DNA from 3 places in the Bradyrhizobium sp. BRP56 genome. Region 1 is predicted to be linked to each of the others. Evidence: predicted binding sites of a transcription regulator. Region 1 holds the regulator's gene; each other region holds the start of a gene.
What was found. The regulator PhoB, encoded in region 1, activates phosphate uptake and scavenging genes when phosphate is short. The targets are predictions, from matches to a motif close to TGTCATNNANCTGTCAT.
Positions count from the first base shown of each region.

Region 1 (6,931 bases):
ATCGGCTTTTTCGGCGAGAGCTCCGGCGGGGTCGCGACATTGAGCTGGAACTTGAATCGCTCGGCGGCATGTGCCCAGGAGGCCAGCACGTTGTTGTCGTCGCCGGTCCAGGCCACGGTCTTGCCCTCGATCGAGCCGCGGTTTTCCTCATAGGTCATGAGGTCGGCCATCACCTGGCAGGGGTGCGAGCGCCGGGTCAGGCCGTTGATGACGGGAACGGTGGCGTGAGCCGCGAGCTCGAGCAGCGCGTCATGATTGAGGATGCGGATCATGATCGCATCGACATAGCGCGACAACACGCGCGCGGTGTCAGCGATGGTCTCGCCGCGGCCGAGCTGCATCTCGGCGCCGGTCAGCATGATGGATTCGCCGCCGAGCTGGCGCATGCCGACGTCGAACGACACCCTTGTGCGGGTCGACGGGCGCTCGAAGATCATCGCCAGCGTCTTGCCTTCGAGCGGCTTCCTGCCCTTCTCATGCGCCTTCAGCTTCGCCTTCATGGCGGCTCCGGCGGACAGCATGTTGCGCAGCTCGCCGAGCGGCAGCTCGTTGATATCGAGGAAGTGACGGACCGGCTTGCTCATTATCCAGCCGCCTTCTTCGGCTGCGCCGCCGACAGCACAGAGCAGGCGCGCTCGAGCGCGGTGATCGACTGGTCGATCTCGGCCTCGGTCACGATCAGCGGCGCCAGGAACCGCACCACATTGTCGCCTGCGCCGACGGTGAGCAGCTTCTCGTTGCGCAGCGCTGCGATCAGGTCGCCCGACGGCACCACGGCCTTGACGCCGATCAACAGCCCCTCGCCGCGCACCTCCGACAGCACACCGGGATAGCGGTCGACGACGGAAGCGAGCTTCTGCTTGAGCAGCAGCGACATCTTCTGCACATACTCGAAGAAGCCGGGTTTCAGCATGACGTCGAGCACGGCATTGGCGGCGGCGACCGCGAGCGGATTGCCGCCGAAGGTCGAGCCGTGCGAGCCGGGCGCCATGCCGGCCGCAGCCTGGGCGGTCGCCAGCACCGCGCCGATCGGAAAACCGCCGCCGAGCGCCTTGGCCAGCGACATCACGTCCGGCGTGACGCCAGTGCGCTTGTAGGCGAACAGCTCGCCGGTGCGGCCCATGCCGGTCTGCACCTCGTCGAAGGCGAGTAGCAGGCCGTGCTCGTCGCAGAGCGCGCGCAGCGCCTTGAAGAACGCCTGCGGCGCCGAGCGCACGCCGCCCTCGCCCTGCACCGGCTCGATCAGGATGCCGGCGGTGTGCGGACCGATCGCCTTCTTCACCGCCTCGATGTCGCCATGCGGCACCTGGTCGAAGCCGTCCATCGGCGGGCCAAAGCCCTCGAGATATTTCGCCGAGCCGGTCGCCGCCAGCGTACCCAGCGTGCGGCCGTGGAAGGCGCCCTCGAAGGTGATGATGCGGTAGCGCTCGCCATGGCCCTTGGAGAAGTGATAGTGGCGGACCAGCTTGATCACGCCCTCCATCGCTTCCGCGCCGGAATTGCAGAAGAACACGAAGTCGGCAAAGCTCTGCTCGCACAGCCGTGCGGCAAGCACCTCGCCGTCCGGGCTCTTGAACAGGTTCGACATGTGCCAGAGCTTGGTCGCCTGTTCCTGCAGCGCCTTGACCAGATGCGGATGCGCGTGCCCGAGCGCGTTGACCGCGACGCCCGAGGTGAAATCGAGATAGCGGTCGCCGTTGGTTGCGATCAGCCAGGCGCCCTCGCCGCGCTCGAAGCCGAGATCGACCCTGGCGAAGACGGGGAGCAGATGCGACGTGGCAGCGTTGGTCATGGCGATCACTGACGGTTTTTAAGCCGACAATTGCCGCTGCGCCTTGACGCCAGCGCAGCAACGGCCAGCTTCGGAAAACAAAACGGCCGCCTTTGCGGGCGGCACGTGGCGGGCATTCTATGCTGCGGTCGGTAAGTGTCAATCGTCACGAAGTGGCCTTCCTGCAATGCGAAACGAGCGCAATCCGGAGCATTCCGGTGCGGTGGAAAAGCCTCATCGCGATGCTTAACTGTGTGGGAACATGTGGACGCACGGCCGCGGACTCTTGCGCCAGAGTCACGCCATATTGTAGCGTTTGGCCTGTCGGGTACGACATCTCGTGCGGCGGTACTGGACCCTCTAAGTAGCCTTTGTGTCTCGCGTAAACGTTCGGGCGCAACACCGTGCCCGGCGAGGGCTAAGGGATTCTGGCCGCAGGGATATTTGTCCAGATTGGCTCGCAGCGCCGCTCCAATGATTGGCCGGCGCTACGCGAAGGGAAGAATGCGATGACTGTATTGACCTGGTCCGACGATCGCGTCGAGCAGCTGAAGAAACTCTGGGAGTCCGGCCTGTCGGCCAGCCAGATCGCGGCGGAACTTGGCAATGTGACGCGAAACGCCGTGATCGGCAAAGTGCATCGGCTCGGCCTCTCCGGCCGCGCCAAGGCACCCTCCACGGCCGCGCCGCGGCAGCGCAAGGCTCGCCCGGCCCAGCACATGATGCGGGTGGCGCGTCCGGTCTCGCGCGGCAACACCGCGCTGGCGCATGCCTTCGAGGTCGAGATGGAGCCCGATCCGATCTCCTACGACAATGTGGTGCCGATGAGCCAGCGGCTGTCGCTGCTCGAGCTCAACGAGGCCACCTGTCACTGGCCGGTCGGCGATCCCTCGAGCCCGGAATTCTTCTTCTGCGGCGGCAAGGCGCTCGCCGGCCTGCCCTATTGCGCGCATCACTCGCGCGTCGCCTACCAGCCCGCCGCCGATCGCCGCCGGCCGTCGGCGAAACCGCAGATCAAGTGAGCACTCGGGAAAACGACGGAAGACCTGAAAAACAAATCCCCGCGAAAGCGGGGATTTTTTTTGTGGCCTCCACCGTCATTGCGAGGAGCGTTAGCGACGAAGCAATCCATCGTTCCGCGTTTGCGGTGAAATGGATTGCTTCGCTACGCTCGCAATGACGATGCTGGATGGGCCGGGGCTAAGCCAACGCCCATTACGGCTGCGGCTCGGCCTTGGCAAAGCGGTCGTCGAGCGCGTAGCCGGCGCCGCGCACGGTGCGGATCGGATCCTGCTCGCGGCCCGGATTGAGCAGCTTGCGCAGGCGGCCGATATGCACGTCGACGGTGCGCTCATCGATGTAGATGTCGCGACCCCAGACGCTGTCGAGCAGTTGCTCGCGGCTGAACACGCGGCCGGGATGCTCGAGGAAGAATTCGAGCAGGCGATACTCGGTCGGCCCGAGATCGATCGGACGGCCCGAGCGCGCCACGCGGCGCTTCTCGCGGTCGAGCTCGATGTCGCCGTAGGTCAACACGGTCGCAAGCCGCTCCGGGCTGGCGCGGCGCAACAGGCCCTTCACCCGCGCCAGCAGCTCCGGCACCGAGAACGGCTTGACGATGTAATCGTCCGCGCCGGTGGCAAGCCCGCGCACGCGCTCGCTTTCCTCGCCGCGCGCGGTCAGCATAATGATCGGAAGCTGCTTGGTCTCGGGCCGCGCCCGCAGGCGGCGGCACAGTTCGATGCCGGACAGGCCCGGCAGCATCCAGTCCAGCACCACGAGGTCGGGAACGCGCTCCTTCAGCCTTGTATCCGCATCGTCGCCGCGCCCCACCGTCTCGACATCGTAGCCTTCCGCATCGAGATTGTAGCGCAACAGCGTCGTCAGCGCTTCCTCGTCTTCGACTACCAGAATGCGTGCGCTCATCGGTCTAAGTTCTTTCTCTGTGGTGATCCGTTGCCCAGACGCAAACCGAAACGCTTACTTCCTCAAGCATAGTCCCCGCGGAAGCGAGTTGTCGCGAGGACCATCCAGTTTCACTCTTGCCGGTTCCGCGCTTGCCGATCATGCCTCAGTTGCCCGGCACCGTGGTGGCAAAAGTGGTCATGTCGCCCTTCGGGCGCTTGTCGGTGATCTGCTGGCCCTCGATCATGTAGAACACGGTCTCGGCGATATTGGTGGCGTGATCGCCGATCCGCTCGATGTTCTTGGCGCAGAACATCAGATGGATGCAGAACGAGATGTTGCGCGGATCTTCCATCATGTAGGTGAGCAGTTCGCGGAACAGCGAGGTGCAGATCGCATCGACCTCCTCGTCGCCCTTCCAGACGTTCATCGCCGCCGGCAGGTCGTGCGCGGCGTAGGCGTCGAGCACCGACTTGACCTGCGACAGTACGAGGTCGGTCATGTGCTCGAGGCCGCGGATCAACTTCAGCGGCTGGAAATCGCTCTCCAGCGCCGCGACGCGCTTGCCCATGTTCTTGGCGAGGTCGCCGATCCGCTCGAGATCGGTGGCGACGCGCATCGCGCTGACGATCTCACGCAGGTCGATCGCCATCGGCTGGCGGCGCGCGATCGTCAGCACCGCGCGCTCTTCGATGTTGCGCTGCAGATTGTCGATCTCGATGTCGGCGGCGACCACGCGCTTGCCGAGCGCGACGTCGCGACGGATCAGCGCGTCGACCGACTCGGTAATCATTCGTTCGACCAGGCCGCCCATCTCGGCGACCAGGCGGGTCAACTCCTGCAGGTCGCTGTCGAATGCCTTGGCGGTATGTTCAGAAGCCATCGCTTGTCTCCCTCAACCATGATCCCGGGGATCATGGCTTCGTGTCCTGAATTTTAGCATGACCTGATCGGAAAACCGGTTTCCACTTTTCCGGATCATGCGCCGGTCAACCGAACCGGCCGGTGATGTAGTCCTGGGTGCGCCGATCGCTCGGTGAGGTAAAGATCTTGTTGGTGTCGTCGAACTCGATCAGCTCGCCGAGATACATGAAGGCGGTCTTGTCGGAGACGCGCGCCGCCTGCTGCATGTTGTGGGTGACGATCGCGATCGTGTAGTCCTCGGAGAGCTCCTGGATCAGTTCCTCGACCTTGGCGGTCGAGATCGGGTCGAGCGCCGAGCACGGCTCGTCGAACAGGATCACCTCGGGGCGCACCGCCACGGTGCGCGCGATGCACAGGCGCTGCTGCTGGCCGCCGGAGAGCGACAGGCCGGAGGCGTTCAGCTTGTCCTTGACCTCGTTCCACAGCGCGCCGCCGCGCAGCGCCTTCTCGACCCGGTCGTCCATCTCGGACTTCGAGATCTTCTCGTAGAGGCGGATGCCGAAGGCGATGTTCTCGTAGATCGTCATCGGGAACGGCGTCGGCTTCTGGAACACCATGCCGACCCGCGCGCGCAGCAAGTTGAGGTCGAGCTTGGGGTCGAGAATGTTGGTCTGGTCCAGCATCAGCTGGCCGACCGCGCGTTGGCCCGGATACAGGTCGTACATCCGGTTGAAGATGCGCAGCAGGGTCGACTTGCCGCAGCCGGACGGGCCGATGAACGCCGTGACGCGGTTGGTGCCGAGCGTCAGGTTGATGTTCTTCAGCGCGTGGTGCTCGCCGTAATAGAAGTTGAGATTGCGCACCGTGACTTTCGGCGGCGCTTCCGGCAGCGGAACCTGCGGAATGTGGCCTGCGGCAGTCGTGGAGACGGAAAGCTCGGTCATTTTGCGGCCCTTTCGGCACCAAGGATACGCGCGCCGATATTCAACGCGAGCACGGTGAATGTGATGAGCAGCGCACCGCTCCACGCCAGCTCTTTCCAGTAGGCGTAGGGGCTCTGCACGAAGTTATTGATGGTCACCGGCAGGTTGGCCATCGTCTTGGTCAGATCCAGGCTGAAGAACTGGTTCGACAGCGCGGTGAACAGCAGCGGCGCGGTCTCGCCGGCGACGCGGGCGGTCGCCAGCAGCACGCCGGTGATCAGCCCCGATCGCGCCGCACGATAAGCGATCCGCTTGATCACCAGCGAACGCGGCAGGCCGAGCGCGGAGGCGGCCTCGCGCAGCGGATTGGGCACCAAGAGCAGCATGTCCTCGGTGGTGCGCAGCACGACCGGGATCACGATCACCGCGAGCGCAAGGCTGCCTGCGATCGCCGAGAAGCCGCGCATCGGCACCACCACCGCACCATAGATGAACAGGCCGATGATGATCGAGGGCGCGCTGAGCAGGATGTCGTTGATGAAGCGGATCACCGAGGTCAGCTTGTCGTGCTTGCCGTATTCGGCGAGGTAGGTGCCGGCGAACAGGCCAAGCGGCGCGCCGATGCCGACGCCGATCACGGTCATGATGACCGAGCCGACGATGGCGTTGAGCAGGCCGCCTTCGGTCGAGCCGGGCGGCGGCGTGTTCTGGGTGAACAGCTGCACGCTGAGGCCGGCAAGGCCGTTATAGAGCAGCGTGATCAGGATCAGCGCCAGCCAGGTGACGCCGAACAGCGCCGCGCCGACACAGAGTGCGCGGATGACGATGTCGCTGCGGCGGCGGGATTTGTAGATCGGGTTCATGGCGTTACTTCCCCGCCTTCTTTTCAAGCCGCATCAGCATCAGCCGCGCGCCGGCGAGCACAAAGAAGGTCAGCACGAACAGCAGCAGGCCGAGCAGGATCAGGCCGGACTGGTGCAGGCCGTCGCTCTCGGCGAATTCGCTGGCGATCGCCGCCGAGATCGTGGTGCCCGGCGCGAAGATCGACGACGAGATCCGGAACGAGTTGCCGATGATGAAGGTCACCGCCATGGTCTCGCCGAGGGCGCGGCCGAGCGCCAGCATGATGCCGCCGATCACGCCGACGCGGGTGTAGGGAATCACGACGCTGCGGACGACCTCCCAGGTGGTGCAGCCCATGCCGTAGGCGGCCTCTTTCAGCACCGGCGGCACGGTCTTGAACACGTCGACCGAGATCGCGGTGATGAAGGGCAGCACCATGATCGCAAGGATCAGCGCAGCGTTGAACAGGCTGAGATAGGACGGCGGGCCTGCGAACACCGCGCCCAGCACCGGGACGCCCTCGAAGATCCGGATCATGAAAGGCTGGAAGGTGTTGGCCAGGAACGGGCCGAGCACGAAGAAGCCCCACATGCCGTAGATGATCGAGGGGATGCCGGCGAGCAGC
Region 1 covers NZ_JADYVV010000064.1:46,690-53,620, reverse strand. The annotation lists gene argF (ornithine carbamoyltransferase) at 1-584, opposite strand, end outside; gene I6F38_RS33600 (aspartate aminotransferase family protein) at 584-1,792, opposite strand; gene I6F38_RS33595 (GcrA family cell cycle regulator) at 2,281-2,793, shown strand; gene phoB (phosphate regulon transcriptional regulator PhoB) at 2,987-3,697, opposite strand; gene phoU (phosphate signaling complex protein PhoU) at 3,843-4,559, opposite strand; gene pstB (phosphate ABC transporter ATP-binding protein PstB) at 4,666-5,484, opposite strand; gene pstA (phosphate ABC transporter permease PstA) at 5,481-6,326, opposite strand; gene pstC (phosphate ABC transporter permease subunit PstC) at 6,331-6,931, opposite strand, start outside.

Region 2 (6,931 bases), on a different contig from region 1:
GTGGTGCGGCCGGGCGGCCTGCCGCTCGACCAGATCTTCACGCTGTTTCCCAACCTGAAGGAGCGCCTCACCAGCCAGGGCACCAAGCTCTCGGGCGGCGAGCAGCAGATGCTGGCGATCGCGCGCATCCTGCGCACCGGCGCGCGCTTCCTGATGCTGGACGAGCCGACCGAAGGGTTGGCGCCGGTCATCATCCAGCAGATCGGGCACACCATTGCGCGCCTGAAGTCGCAGGGATTCACCATCCTGTTGGTCGAGCAGAATTTCCGTTTCGCCTCGACCGTTGCGGACCGCTACTACATTGTCGAGCACGGCAAGGTGATCGACGGCTTCGCGAATTCCGAGCTGTCGGCCAACATGGACAAGCTCCATACCTATCTCGGCGTCTGATATCGCCAGAACCAGAAAATTTAGGACGAGGGAATACGACATGAAGAACAAGATTTCGGCGCTCTTGCTCGGCACCGCGATGGTGCTGTCCGCCGCAAGCGTCGCCTCCGCCCAGGAGAAGCTCGACAAGACGGTCAAGATCGGCGCGCTGTCGGATCAGTCCGGCCTCTACGCGGATCTCGCCGGCCCCGGCTCGACGCTGGCGGCGCAGATGGCGATCGAGGACTCCGGCCTCAAGGCCAAGGGCTGGACCATCGACCTGATCTCCGGCGATCACCAGAACAAGCCCGATATCGGCACCACCATCGCCCGCCAGTGGTTCGACGTCGACAAGGTCGACACCATCGTCGACGTGCCGAATTCCGGCGTCGCGCTCGCGGTCAACAACGTCGTGAAGGAAAAGAACGGCGTCTACATCAATTCGGGCGCCGCCACTTCGGATCTCACCAACGCGCAGTGCTCGCCGAATACCGTGCACTGGACCTACGACACCTACATGCTCGCCCATGCCACCGGCCAGGCGCTGGTGAAGGCGGGCGGGGACACCTGGTTCTTCCTCACCGCGGATTACGCGTTCGGCGCCGCGCTCGAGCGCGACACCACGTCCGTCGTCACCGCCAATGGCGGCAAGGTGGTCGGCGGCGTCAAGCATCCGCTCAACACCGCCGACTTCTCCTCCTTCCTGCTGCAGGCGCAGGCCTCCAAGGCCAAGATCATTGGTCTCGCCAATGCCGGCGGCGACACCACCAACTCGATCAAGCAGGCGGCCGAGTTCGGCATCGTCAAGGGTGGCCAGAAGCTCGCGGCGCTGCTGCTGTTCCTCACCGACGTCAAGGCGATCGGGCTCGAGACCGCGCAGGGCCTCAACTTCACTGAGACGTTCTACTGGGACCTCAACGACAAGACCCGTGCCTTCTCCAAGCGCTTCTCGGAGCGGATGAAGAACAGCGCGCCCCCGACCATGGTGCAGGCCGGCGTCTATGCGGGTCTCATGCATTACTTCAAGGCGCTGGAAGCGCTCGGCGGCAATCCGCATGACGGCGCCAAGGTGGTCGCGAAGATGAAGACGATCCCGACCGACGATCCGCTGTTCGGCAAGGGCGAGGTCGAGGCCAACGGCCGCGTCACCCACGACGCCTATCTGTTCGAAGTGAAGAAGCCCTCGGAGTCCAAGGGACCGTGGGACTTCTACAAGCTGGTCGGCACCGTGCCGGGCAACCAGGCCTTCACGCCGCTCGACAAGAGCGCCTGCGCGCTTCTGAAGAAGTGACGATCATGCCCGCCGGCCATGCGCGTGGCCGGCGGGCTTCATCTATCTAGCGAAAGCTCATTCGATGCAGGCTCTCTACGCACAGCTTCTGGTGGGACTGATCAACGGCTCGTTCTACGCGCTGCTCAGTCTGGGGCTCGCCGTCATCTTCGGCATGCTCAACATCATCAATTTCGCGCATGGCGCGCTCTACATGATGGGCGCCTTCGTGGCGTATTTCCTGCTCAACCTGGGCGGCATCAATTACTGGTGGGCGCTGATCATCGCACCCGTCGTGGTCGGCATCTTCGGCATGATCCTCGAGCGGACCATGCTGCAATGGCTGACCGGCCTCGATCATCTCTACGGACTGCTGCTGACCTTCGGCATCGCGCTGATCGTGCAGGGCGTGTTCCAGAACTATTTCGGCTCCTCGGGCCTGCCTTACTCGATCCCGGATCAGCTCAAGGGCGGCGTCAATCTCGGCTTCATGTTCCTGCCGATCTATCGCGGCTGGGTCGTCATCTTCTCGCTCGTGGTGTGCCTTGCCACCTGGTTCCTGATCGAGAAGACGCAGCTCGGCGCCTACCTGCGCGCCGCGACCGAGAACCCGACGCTGGTGCGCGCGTTCGGCATCAACGTTCCGCGCATGATCACGCTGACCTACGGGCTCGGCGTGGGTCTTGCCGCACTCGCCGGCGTGCTGTCGGCGCCGATCAACCAGGTCCGCCCGCTGATGGGCGCCGATCTCATCATCGTGGTGTTCGCGGTGGTCGTGATCGGCGGCATGGGCTCGATCATGGGCTCGATCATCACCGGCTTCGCGCTCGGCGTGATCGAGGGACTGACCAAGTATTTTTATCCCGAGGCCTCCAACACCGTGGTGTTTGTCCTGATGGTGGTGGTGTTGCTGGTGAAGCCAACGGGACTGACGGGACGGGCGGCTTGATATGTCAGCATTGACCGACGATACACTTCCGATCACGCCGCGCGCGATGCGCGACGAGATGATCGTATTCGCCGCGATGGCGCTGCTGCTGGCGATCGTGCCGTGGACGGGGATCTATCCGTTCTTCGTCATGCAGGCGCTGTGCTTCGCGCTGCTCGCCTGCGCCTTCAACCTCCTGATCGGCTATGGCGGCCTGCTGTCGTTCGGCCACGCGATGTTCCTCGGCACCGCCGGCTACGTCTCGGCCCACGCGCTGAAGGTGTGGGGGCTGACGCCGGAGCTCGGCATCCTGGTCGGCACCGCGGCCGCGGCCTTGCTCGGCCTGGTCACCGGCTACATCTCGATCAAGCGGCAGGGCATCTATTTCTCGATGATCACGCTGGCGCTGTCGCAGCTGCTTTACTTCCTCTATTTGCAGGCGCCGTTCACCCATGGTGAAGACGGCATCCAGGGCATTCCGCAAGGCCACCTGCTCGGCATCTTCGATCTCTCGAAGCCGCTGGTGCTTTACTATGTCGTGCTGGTCGGCTTCCTCGCCGGCTTCCTGCTGATCTACCGCACCATCAACTCGCCGTTCGGCGAGGTGCTGAAGTCGATCCGCGAGAACGAGCCGCGGGCGATCTCGCTCGGCTACAAGACCGACCAGTACAAGCTGCTCGCCTTCATCCTGTCGGGCACGCTGGCGGGCTTTGCCGGCTCGCTGAAGGTGTTCGTGGCGCAGAATGCCTCGCTCACCGACGTGCACTGGTCGATGTCCGGTGAAATCGTGCTGATGACGCTGGTCGGCGGTCTCGGCACCATCTTCGGCCCGGTGGTCGGCGCCTTCGTGATCATCGCCATGCAGCAATATCTCGCCGGTTTCGGCCAGTGGGTGACGGTGATCCAGGGGGTGATCTTCGTGGCCTGCGTGCTGCTGTTCCGGCGCGGCCTGGTCGGTGAGCTGGCCCATTTGTTGCGGCGGTCGCTGTAGGGTAGGTCTCGGCGATTTTCGGCCGACTTTAGTGGTGGACGACCGCCCGTGTGGGCGGTCGTTTCAGGTTTTTTCCCCGCCAGATGCTCTATGACAGTTCTGTGACAGTCGCTAAAAGGGCTGTCCCGGAATGATGGAACTGAGACATGCTGCGCTGGTTTCGCGCCTTCCTGCCCAAGGAAGAGCGGTTTTTCGACCTGTTCGCCCGACACGCCCAGACCTCCGTGCAATGCGCATTGGCGTTGCAGGACATGCTGAAGGGCGGGGAGGAGACTCCGGTCTTTTGCCAGCGCGTCAATCAGTTCGAGAACGACGCCGATAGCGTCACCCGCGAGGTCCTGACCGCGGTTCGCCGCACCTTCATCACCCCGTTCGATCGTGGCGATATCAAGAACCTGATCACCTCGATGGACGACGCGGTCGACCAGATGCAGGCGACCGCAAAGGCGGTCATGCTGTTCGAGGTGCGCGAGTTCGAGCCGCCGATGCGCGAGATGGGCGGCCTGATCGTCGAATGCGCCAATCTGGTCGGCCGCGCGCTGCCCCTGTTGCAGTCGATCGGCCACAACGTCTCGATGCTGACCCAGATCACCGAGGAACTGACCAAGCTCGAGGGCCGGGTCGACGATCTCCAGGATATCGGGCTCAAGGAGCTGTTCCTGAAGCACCGCGACGCCAACACGATGGACTACATCGTCGGCGCGGAGATCTACGACCATCTCGAGAAAGTTGCCGATCGTTTCGACGACGTCGCCAACGAGATCAACTCGATCGTGATCGAGCAAGTCTGAGCATGATCCGGAAAAGTGTGATGCGGTTTTCCCTGCGACAAACGCGAAGCGTTTGCGCGGCGATCATGCTCAACAAAGCACAATAGAGCGGGGCATCACATGGACGCCACGCTGGGTCTTCCAATTCTGACCATCCTGATCGCGGTCGCGCTGCTGTTCGATTTCCTGAACGGCCTGCACGATGCCGCGAACTCGATCGCGACCATCGTCTCGACCCGCGTGCTGCGGCCGCAGTATGCGGTGTTCTGGGCGGCGTTCTTCAACTTCGTCGCGTTCCTGGTGTTCGGCCTGCACGTTGCCAACACGATCGGCACCGGGATCATCGAGCCGTCGGTGGTGGATGCGACCGTGATCTTCGCAGCATTGGTCGGCGCGATCGTCTGGAACGTGATCACCTGGGCGCTGGGCATTCCGTCGTCGAGCTCGCACGCGCTGATCGGCGGCCTGGTCGGCGCCGGCATGGCGAAGGCGGGCATTTCGGCGGCGGTGTGGAGCGGGCTCTCCAAGACCTTGCTCGCGATCGTGCTGTCGCCGCTGGTCGGCTTCCTGCTGGCGCTGGTGCTGGTCGCGATCGTGTCCTGGCTCTCGGTGCGCTCGACGCCGTTCGCGGTCGATCGCGCATTCCGCATCCTGCAATTCGCCTCGGCGTCGCTCTATTCGCTCGGCCATGGCGGCAACGACGCGCAAAAGACCATGGGCATCATCGCCGTGCTGCTCTATTCGCAGGGCCATCTCGGCGACACCTTCGAAATTCCGTTCTGGGTGGTGCTGGCCTGCCAGGGCGCGATGGCGCTGGGTACCCTGATGGGCGGCTGGCGGATCGTCCGCACCATGGGGCTGCGGATCACCAAGCTGACGCCGATGCAGGGTTTCTGCGCCGAAACCGGCGGCGCCGTGACGCTGTTCATGGCGACCTATCTCGGGGTTCCCGTATCGACCACGCACACCATCACGGGCGCCATCGTCGGCGTCGGCGCCGCACGGCGGCTTTCCGCCGTGCGCTGGAATGTGGCGAGCTCGATCGTCTACGCCTGGGTGATCACGATCCCGGCGTCGGCCGCGGTCGCAGCCGCGAGCTATTGGGCGGTGCAGATTCTGAAGTAGCGTTTTCGAGCGAAGTGGAAGCCGGTTCGCGTCAAGAAAACGCGTCTCGAAGGAGCAATCAGCCGACCAGCTTCAGCCCGACGATGCCGGCAACGATCAGTCCGATGCTGGCAAGCCGCATCGCGGTCGCGGGTTCACCGAGCAGGATGATGCCGAGCGCCGCGGTGCCGACCGCGCCGATCCCGGTCCAGACCGCATAGGCGGTTCCAATCGGCAGCGTCTTCAGCGCGAGGCCGAGCAGGATCACGCTGCCGGCCATCGCCGCCAGCGTCAGCACCGACGGCACCAGCCGCGAGAAACCTTCGGTATATTTCAGCCCGATCGCCCAGCCGATCTCGAGCAGGCCAGCGGTGAACAGAATGGTCCAAGCCATCACGAACCCTCCAGATAAGGCAGGGTCGTCCCCGCGAATGGTATGGTGAGGAGAAGGTCGTCCTTCCGGTGCCCTATTTGGGGATGGTGCGGCCGTTCCGCATTGCGACAAAACGCCCTTGATTGCGCCCGTTTTCCCTGCCAAATGCCCCGCCATGTCCGACATTTCAGTTTCAGCCGAATCGCCGTCCCGCTCGCCGCTTTCTGAGGAAGTGGCGCGACGGCGCACCTTTGCGATCATCTCGCACCCGGATGCCGGCAAGACCACGCTGACGGAAAAGCTGCTGCTGTTCGGCGGCGCCATCAACCTTGCGGGCCAGGTCAAGGCCAAGGGCGAGCGGCGCAACACGCGCTCGGACTGGATGAAGATCGAGCGCGAGCGCGGCATCTCGGTCGTCACCTCGGTGATGACCTTCGAGTTCAACGACCTCGTGTTCAACCTCTTGGACACGCCGGGCCACGAGGACTTTTCGGAAGATACCTATCGCACGCTGACCGCGGTCGACTCCGCCGTCATGGTGATCGACGCCGCGAAAGGCATCGAGGCGCGCACGCGAAAGCTGTTCGAGGTGTGCCGGCTGCGTGACATCCCGATCATCACCTTCATTAACAAGATGGACCGCGAGAGCCGCGACACGTTCGAGCTTCTGGACGAAATCGAGAAGACGCTGGCGCTCGACACGACGCCGATGACCTGGCCGGTCGGCCGTGGCCGCGACTTCCTCGGCACCTATGACGTCATCAATGGCGGCGTGCGGCTGCTCGAGGGCGGCGGCGCCAAGACCGGCGCCACCGAGCAGATCGACATCGCCGATCTGGGCAAGCGCAATCCCAATCTCGACGTCGCCGAGGTCAAGGACGAGCTCGCGCTGGCCTCGGAAGCCTGCAAGCCGTTCGAGCTCGCGGCGTTCCGCGAGGGCCACCTGACGCCGGTCTATTTCGGCAGCGCGCTGCGCAATTTCGGCGTCGGCGATTTGCTCGAAGGCCTCGGCAAGTTCGCGCCGGCGCCGCGCGCGCAGGACTCGGATTTGCGCAAGGTCGAGGCATCGGAGCCGCGCATGAGCGCATTCGTGTTCAAGATCCAGGCCAACATGGATCCGAACCAC
Region 2 covers NZ_JADYVV010000003.1:81,635-88,565, reverse strand. The annotation lists gene I6F38_RS03810 (ABC transporter ATP-binding protein) at 1-390, shown strand, start outside; gene I6F38_RS03805 (ABC transporter substrate-binding protein) at 431-1,660, shown strand; gene I6F38_RS03800 (branched-chain amino acid ABC transporter permease) at 1,725-2,588, shown strand; gene I6F38_RS03795 (branched-chain amino acid ABC transporter permease) at 2,590-3,558, shown strand; gene I6F38_RS03790 (DUF47 domain-containing protein) at 3,705-4,349, shown strand; gene I6F38_RS03785 (inorganic phosphate transporter) at 4,449-5,453, shown strand; gene sugE (quaternary ammonium compound efflux SMR transporter SugE) at 5,512-5,826, opposite strand; gene I6F38_RS03775 (peptide chain release factor 3) at 5,981-6,931, shown strand, end outside.
Region 2: a site for PhoB is predicted at 3,649-3,665, ahead of I6F38_RS03790 (DUF47 domain-containing protein). Genes of this name have one in related genera too.

Region 3 (6,931 bases), on a different contig from region 1:
CATCCGGCTCAGATTCTTGCGCAGCTCCGATCCGGTATCCTCGGCGAGCACCCGCTCCTCGATCGCGTCGATATCGGTGCCGATCTTGTCCGCCATGCGGTCCATGGTGTCGGCGATCTCGTCGACGATCTTCTCCAGCAGTGCCGCGACGCTGCCGACGCGATGGCCGCCCTCGAGCACGCGGCGCGTCGCATCGGCGGAGCACAGCGCCTGATGGCGGCCGCTGACCAGGAGGCGTTCGGTCATCGCAAAGCGGAGAAAGCCGGTCTCCCGGGTCGCGGCGTCGATATCCCGCACCAGATCGGAAAACACGCCGTAGACGCAATTGTCGACGACGTGGATCTGCTGGAAATTGTCATTCGACAGCAAGAGGTCCCGCGCCAGCTGCGGGATGTGCATGTTGGCAAGCCATGGCCGGGTGCGGACGTCGGTCAGGTTGAAGTGCAGCCACAACCTTCCGTCGTGGCTCGGCTCGATCGGCGCATCGATCGGAAGCGCCTCGGCACGGCCGTCGTGATGCAGGCGGAACGCCCAGACCAGACCGGGGACCGCCTCGCGGGTCAGCAGCGACCCGACCGGAGCGGGAGGTGGATCAGCCAGCATGGCCCGCCCCCAAGGCAATCGATAACGCAACCGCGCGAAATGACATGTTCAAGACCTCGCCCACGCGTAACGCTGAGCAAGCGCGTCCCTTCGACGCAACATAGGAGGACGCGCCTGTTACAGTTTTATGTCAGCGACCGCCCTACTCCGCCGCAAGACCGGTCGGCGCCGCCGCTTCCGTGGCCTCCTTGTTGTAGTCGTGCACGACGCGGCCGAACGGCAGCGTCAGGTCGGCGAGGAAGTGATGCGCACCGACGACACGCTTGACCGGGAAATCGGCGACCGGTGCATTGACATGCGGCACCAAATGCAGCCGGCCGGGTCCGATCCAGGAGCCCTTGACCACGATGTCGGTCAGGTTGATCGCGACCAGCTGGCAGACCTCGAGATGGCCGTCGACGCCGGGGATCATCTTCAGATTAACTTGCGTCTTCGACAGCGTCGCGCGGGTGACGTCGCCATTGCCCGCCATGCTCTCGTGCTTGTAGCCCATCGTGCCCATCGCAACGAGCTGGCCGGCATATTCCAGCGTGCCGGTCAGCGTGTCCTTGACGATCTCGAGCTTGGGATGAGCGTACTTCTTCGGAAAGCCCCAGATCTCGCGGCCGGCCGCGATCGGCGGATCATCGTCGAGATACATCTGGCAGACGAAGTTGACCTCTTCGCCATGCAGACGCGCGGGGATCACGAGGCCGGACTCGGTGTAGCTGCCGAAGCCGGAGCTGTCGGGCATCTTGATCCATTCGTAATGCACGATCGCCTGCTCGATCGGCTCCAGCGGCTCGGGCAGGCCGGCGCGGATCAACTCCGGATCGGTCTCATAGGTGATGACGAGGAATTCGCGATCGATGAAGCGATACGGACCGGCGGGATAGCTCGGACCGGCGGCCGGCATCGACGGAAGCTTGAGCAGATCTTCCCTGCGCATCGCAATAACCCCCTGTTTGAAAAGTTTGCGCGGAAGCTAGCGGCCGAGATTGACAGCGATGTGAGGAATTTCCGTCAGGCGCATGACCGCGGTTGCGCTTGCGTGACCCGCGTCGCGCTGCTGGGGCCAATGCTAACCATGCAGGCAGCCATGCCGGATGCGCCTTGCGCGTCCGCCGCAATTGTCATCACGGCGTCATCGGCGCGCTGAATTCTCGCCGCGAATTTTTGGAGTGTCTGATATGGACGCGCGAACCCCGCATTTCGACGATATCGATCACGCGACGCCGGGCTGGCGTCCGGAAGGCTGCGATCGCGTCGCCCTGGTCCTGCAGGGCTGCGGCGCACTCGGCGCCTATCAGGCCGGCGTCTATCAGGCGCTGCATGAATCCAACATCGAGCCCGACTGGGTGTGCGGCGTCTCGATCGGCGCGATCAACTCGGCGATCATCGCCGGCAATCCGCCCGACAAGCGGCTGGAACGGCTGCACACGTTCTGGGATCGCATCACCAGCCGCAAGATCTGGCACTACACCCCGGACGGCGACATCTTCCGCAAGGCGCGCAATTTCACCAGCTCATTGCTGACGACGACGCTCGGACAACCCGGCTTCTTCACCCCGCACCAGGCTAATCCGTGGTTCAGCCCGGCCGGCGCGCGCACCGCCACCAGCTACTACGACACCACGCCTTTACGTGAATCGCTGCTCGAGCTGGTCGATTTCGACCGCATCAACTCCAAGAAGATGCGCTTTGCGGTCGGCGCCGTGAACGTGCTCTCCGGCAACTTCATCTATTTCGACAATGCCCATGACGAGATCATTCCCGAGCACATCATGGCGAGCGGCGCGCTGCCGCCGGCGCTGCCGATGGTGAAGGTCGGCACCGATCATTTCTGGGACGGCGGCATCGTGTCCAACACGCCGCTGCAGCATCTGCTCGACCAGGAAGACAACATGAATTCGCTGGTGTTCCAGGTCGACCTGTTCTCGGCGCGCGGTGCGCTGCCGCGCGACATCCAGGACGTGATGGCCCGGCACAAGGACATCATGTATTCGTCGCGTACCCGCTACAACACCGACGTCTATCGCAAGACCTACAATCTGCGCACCGCCCTGCACAATGCGCTGGGAAAAATCCCCGACGATCAGCTCTCGGACGAGGAGCGCCAGCTCAAGAAGGCAAACGCCCGGCTGCCGGGCATCACGCTGTTGCAGCTGATCTATCAGCAGAAGGCCTATGAGGGCGACGCCAAGGACCACGAATTTTCCGGCACCTCGATGCGCGAGCACTGGGTGAGCGGGCACGAGGACACCAAGCGCTCGCTGAAGCGGCGCGAATGGATCAAGATGCCCGAGAACGGCATGGGCATCGTGATCCACGACGTGCATCGCGAGGCGGAGTAAATACGTGTCGTCATTGCGAGGAGCGCAGCGACGAAGCAATCCATACCTCAGCACATGGTGATATGGATTGCTTCGCTACGCTCGCAATGACGATTGAGGAGCCGCTTACGGCCGCGTCGACATGTTGCTCGGCGGCCCGGCCTTGCGGATCGGTTCGGCGAGGCGCGCGAACTCGCAGAGCAGCGAGCGCGTCTTGCGCGGATCGATCACCTCCTCGACCCAGAACTTCTCGGCCGAGCGGAACGGCGAGCGCAGCTTGTTGAGGCGGTCCTCGATCTCGCGCAGCTTGGCGGCGGGATCGGCGGCCGCATCGATCTCGGCGCGATAGGCCGCCTCGATGCCGCCCTCCAGCGGCAGCGAGCCCCAATAGGCCGACGGCCACGCATAGCGCATCGAGAAGCGGTTGGCCGGCTGATGCACCACGCCGGCCACGCCGAAGGCGTTGCGGATGATGATGGTGCACCAGGGCACCGTGCTCTGGTTGACCGCCGCCATCGCCCGCACGCCGTGGCGGATGGTCGCCGTCTTCTCCGCCTCAAGCCCGATCATGAAGCCCGGGCAGTCCATCAGGTAGACCACCGGCAGATGGAAGGTCTCGGCGAAGTCGACCCAGCGCACCACCTTCTGGCAGGCGTCCGCGGTCCACGAGCCGCCATAGTGGAAGGGATCGCTGGCGAGCAGCAGCACCGCCCTGCCCTCGATCCGCGCCAATCCGGTGATCACCGGCCGGCCGAAATTGGTGCCGACCTCGAAGAACGAGCCCTTGTCGACGACGGCATCGATGATCGGTCGCATCTTGTAGACCTGCCGGCGGTTGCGCGGCACGGCCTTCAGCAGCGACTCCTCGGCGCGTTCCGGATCGTCGGTGCAGGGAATGGTCGGCGGCAGGTCGTAGACCGACGACGGCAGATAGGACAGGAAACGCCGCGCATAGTCGAACGCCTCCTCTTCGGTCTCGACGGCCTGGTCGATCGCGCCGGCGCGAGTCTGGATGTCGGCGCCGCCGAGCTCCTGCTTGGTCAGATCCTGCCCCAGGCGCTTCACCACCGGCGGGCCGGCGACGAACATCGCGGAGCTCTTGGTCATGACCGAGTAATGCGTGGCGGCAAGCCGCGCGGCACCGAGGCCCGCGACCGAGCCGAGCCCGAGACCGACCACCGGCACGCGGGCCAAATTGGCGGTCGTGTACCAGTACCAGCGCGTGCCGCCGACGCCGCCGGGCAGATTGGCCGCGCCCCTGGTCTCGATCGTCTTCACCGAGCCGCCGCCGCCCGAGCCCTCGATCACGCGAACGATCGGCAGGCGAAAGTCGTGCGCCATCTCCTCCGCCATCAACGGCTTGGCGGAAATCGATGCATCCGCCGAGCCGCCGCGCACGGTGAAGTCGTCGCCGACCACGACGACGGTGCGGCCGTCGACCCTGGCGCGGCCGAACACGCAGTTCGCCGGCGTCAGATGCTTGAGTTCGTTGCTCTCGTCATATTCGGCGATGCCGGAGATGGCACCGACCTCGTGGAAGCTGTTCTGGTCGACGAGCTTGTCGATACGCTCACGAACCGTGAGCCGGCCCTGGTCGCGTTGCCGCTTGACCTTGTCAACGCCTCCCATCTCCCGCGCGAACGCTTCGCGGCGGGCGAGGTCGTCGAGTTCCGGCTTCCAGTTCATTCACTGCTCCCGTCTTGATGATTTTGTTGTTGTTATGGGCGGTCACCGGAAGCGACTTGCGCTCGATCCGATTGCTGAAGATGTCGCCGTCGGCGCCTTCGAGCAGGCTGCCGAGTGCGGCGGCGAGTTCGACCATTTGCGGTGCGACCTCGCGATGCAGCCGCGCCTCGTCATACATCGCCGAGAGCAAGCCGATCGTGGTGACCACATAGGTCTGATACTGCGGCGACCACAGCGGCACCGCGACGCCGTTGATGTGCGGGCTCCACAGGCCGCAGGCGACGACGTAGCCGTGCTCCTGCAAATGGCGGCGGTTGGCCTCGATGCGCGGCGTCAGCATCTTGGCGCTGTCGGGCAACTCGCCTTCCATCTCGGCGATCAGCGCGTCGCCGATCGCGGGATCGAGCGCAGCCGTATAGGCGTGACCGGCCGCGGTGGTCGCCATCGAGATCCGGCTGCCGGTGGCCTCATGCAGGCCGAGCGCGTTGGCCGCGCGGGCGAACTCCAGATAGACCAGGTGAAAGCGGTCAGGGATGACGAAGCCCACCGTGCCGGGCAACTGATCGGCGACATCCTGCAGGCGCAGCCGGATCAGATTGCGCAGCTGCAGCCCCTTCATCATCGTGGTGCTCATCGCGACCGCGCTCGGGCCGATGCGATATTTCTGGTCGCGCGGCAGATAGACGAGCTGTCCCATCCGCGTCAGCGTGTGTGTCAGTCGCGACACCGTCGAACGCGGCAGGCCGCAGCGGTTCGAGATCTCGAGATTGCCGAGCCGGGCCTCGTGCCCCTCGAAGCACCGCAACACATCGAAGGCGCGCGACACCACCTGGATGACATCGCCATCGCCTGTCTCGCTGGCGAGCATTCCCTGCCTGCTAAGCCGTTCCGAGCGCCTTCCCATCTGTTTGGCTCCATTCCGTCCTGCGGAATAAAATTCCACTTGCAGAAGAAGCTACCTCAGGCAATCTGCCGCCACAACAAAAAGCCGTTCGCCGGATGAAATTTCCGCAAGACGGTATCGGAGAGTGGAATGCCAGAGATCAAGGTTGTGACCGAAGTTGCCGGGCGCGTTTGCGCGCTTCCTGTCGAGACCGGCAGCAGCATCGGCAATGGCGACGAGATTGCGTTCGTCGAAGCGATGAAGATGGAAATACCGGTCACGTCGACGACAGCAGGCAAAATCAAGTCGATTCTGGTCAAGATCGACGATGTCATCGCCGAAGGCCAGGCGGTTGCGATCGTCGAGACCTGAGATCCCACCCCTGCCATCCGGCCGCGACAATCTGTCCGGTGATGCAGCGGCCGAAATCGCCGGCTTGCGCCGGAGGTAGCGTTGCCATCGCCGGATCACGATGCAATCATCCCGCCCGGAAAAGTTTCGCACAGCGAAACAAAGGGAGGAATTATGATCCATCGGCTGATGGCGCTCGCGCCTGCCGCTCTTGCCGGCATTTCGATCTTCGCTGCCCTGCCCGCCTCGGCCGAGGACATCAAGCTGCCGCCGACCATGGCAGTGACCGCCTACGACACCGGCACCGCCGGCTTTAACATCGCGGTCGGCGTCGGCAAGATGATGAAGGACAAATACGGCACCGACGTCCGCGTGCTGCCGGCCGGCAACGACGTCGCACGGCTCGCGCCGCTGCGCGCCAAGCGCGCGGTCTCCTCGGCGATGGGATCGGGGACCTATTTCGCGCAGGAAGGCGTGTTCGAGTTCGGCGCCAAGGAATGGGGCCCGCAGCCGCTGCAGCTCATGCTGTCGTCGGTCGACTGCAATTGCGGCGCGCTTGGCGTGGCAGCCGATGCCGGCGTCAAGGAAATGAAGGACCTTCGCGGCAAGCGCGTCGGCTTCGTGGTCGGCTCGCCGGCGCTGAACCAGAACTCGCTCGCGATGCTCGCGTTCGGCGGCCTCACCCAGAAGGACGTCAAGATCGTCGAGTTCGCAAGCTACGGCGCGATGTGGAAAGGCCTGATCAACAACGACACCGACGCCGCCTTCGGCACCACGATCACCGGCCCGGCCAAGGAAGCCGAGACCTCGCCGCGCGGCCTGATGTGGCCGCCGCTGCCCGCCGACGACAAGGAAGGCTGGGCACGGGTGAAAAAGGTCGGCTCGTTCTTCTTCCCGCAAACCGCAACCTGCGGCGCCGGCATCTCGCCGGACAAGCCGATCCAGCTCGGCAATTACCCTTACCCGATCTTCGTCGCCTATGCCGCGCAGCCGGTCGACCAGATCTATGCGATCACCAAGGCGATGATCGTCAACTACGACGCCTACAAGGATTCGGCGCCCGGCGCCGCCGGGCTCGGTGCCGACCGGCAGACCA
Region 3 covers NZ_JADYVV010000015.1:4,855-11,785, forward strand. The annotation lists gene I6F38_RS13045 (transporter) at 1-603, opposite strand, end outside; gene I6F38_RS13050 (acetoacetate decarboxylase) at 746-1,531, opposite strand; gene I6F38_RS13055 (patatin-like phospholipase family protein) at 1,773-2,936, shown strand; gene I6F38_RS13060 (carboxyl transferase domain-containing protein) at 3,042-4,601, opposite strand; gene I6F38_RS13065 (IclR family transcriptional regulator) at 4,531-5,505, opposite strand; gene I6F38_RS13070 (acetyl-CoA carboxylase biotin carboxyl carrier protein subunit) at 5,635-5,856, shown strand; gene I6F38_RS13075 (TAXI family TRAP transporter solute-binding subunit) at 6,010-6,931, shown strand, end outside.
Region 3: a site for PhoB is predicted at 1,714-1,730, ahead of I6F38_RS13050 (acetoacetate decarboxylase). Genes of this name have one in related genera too.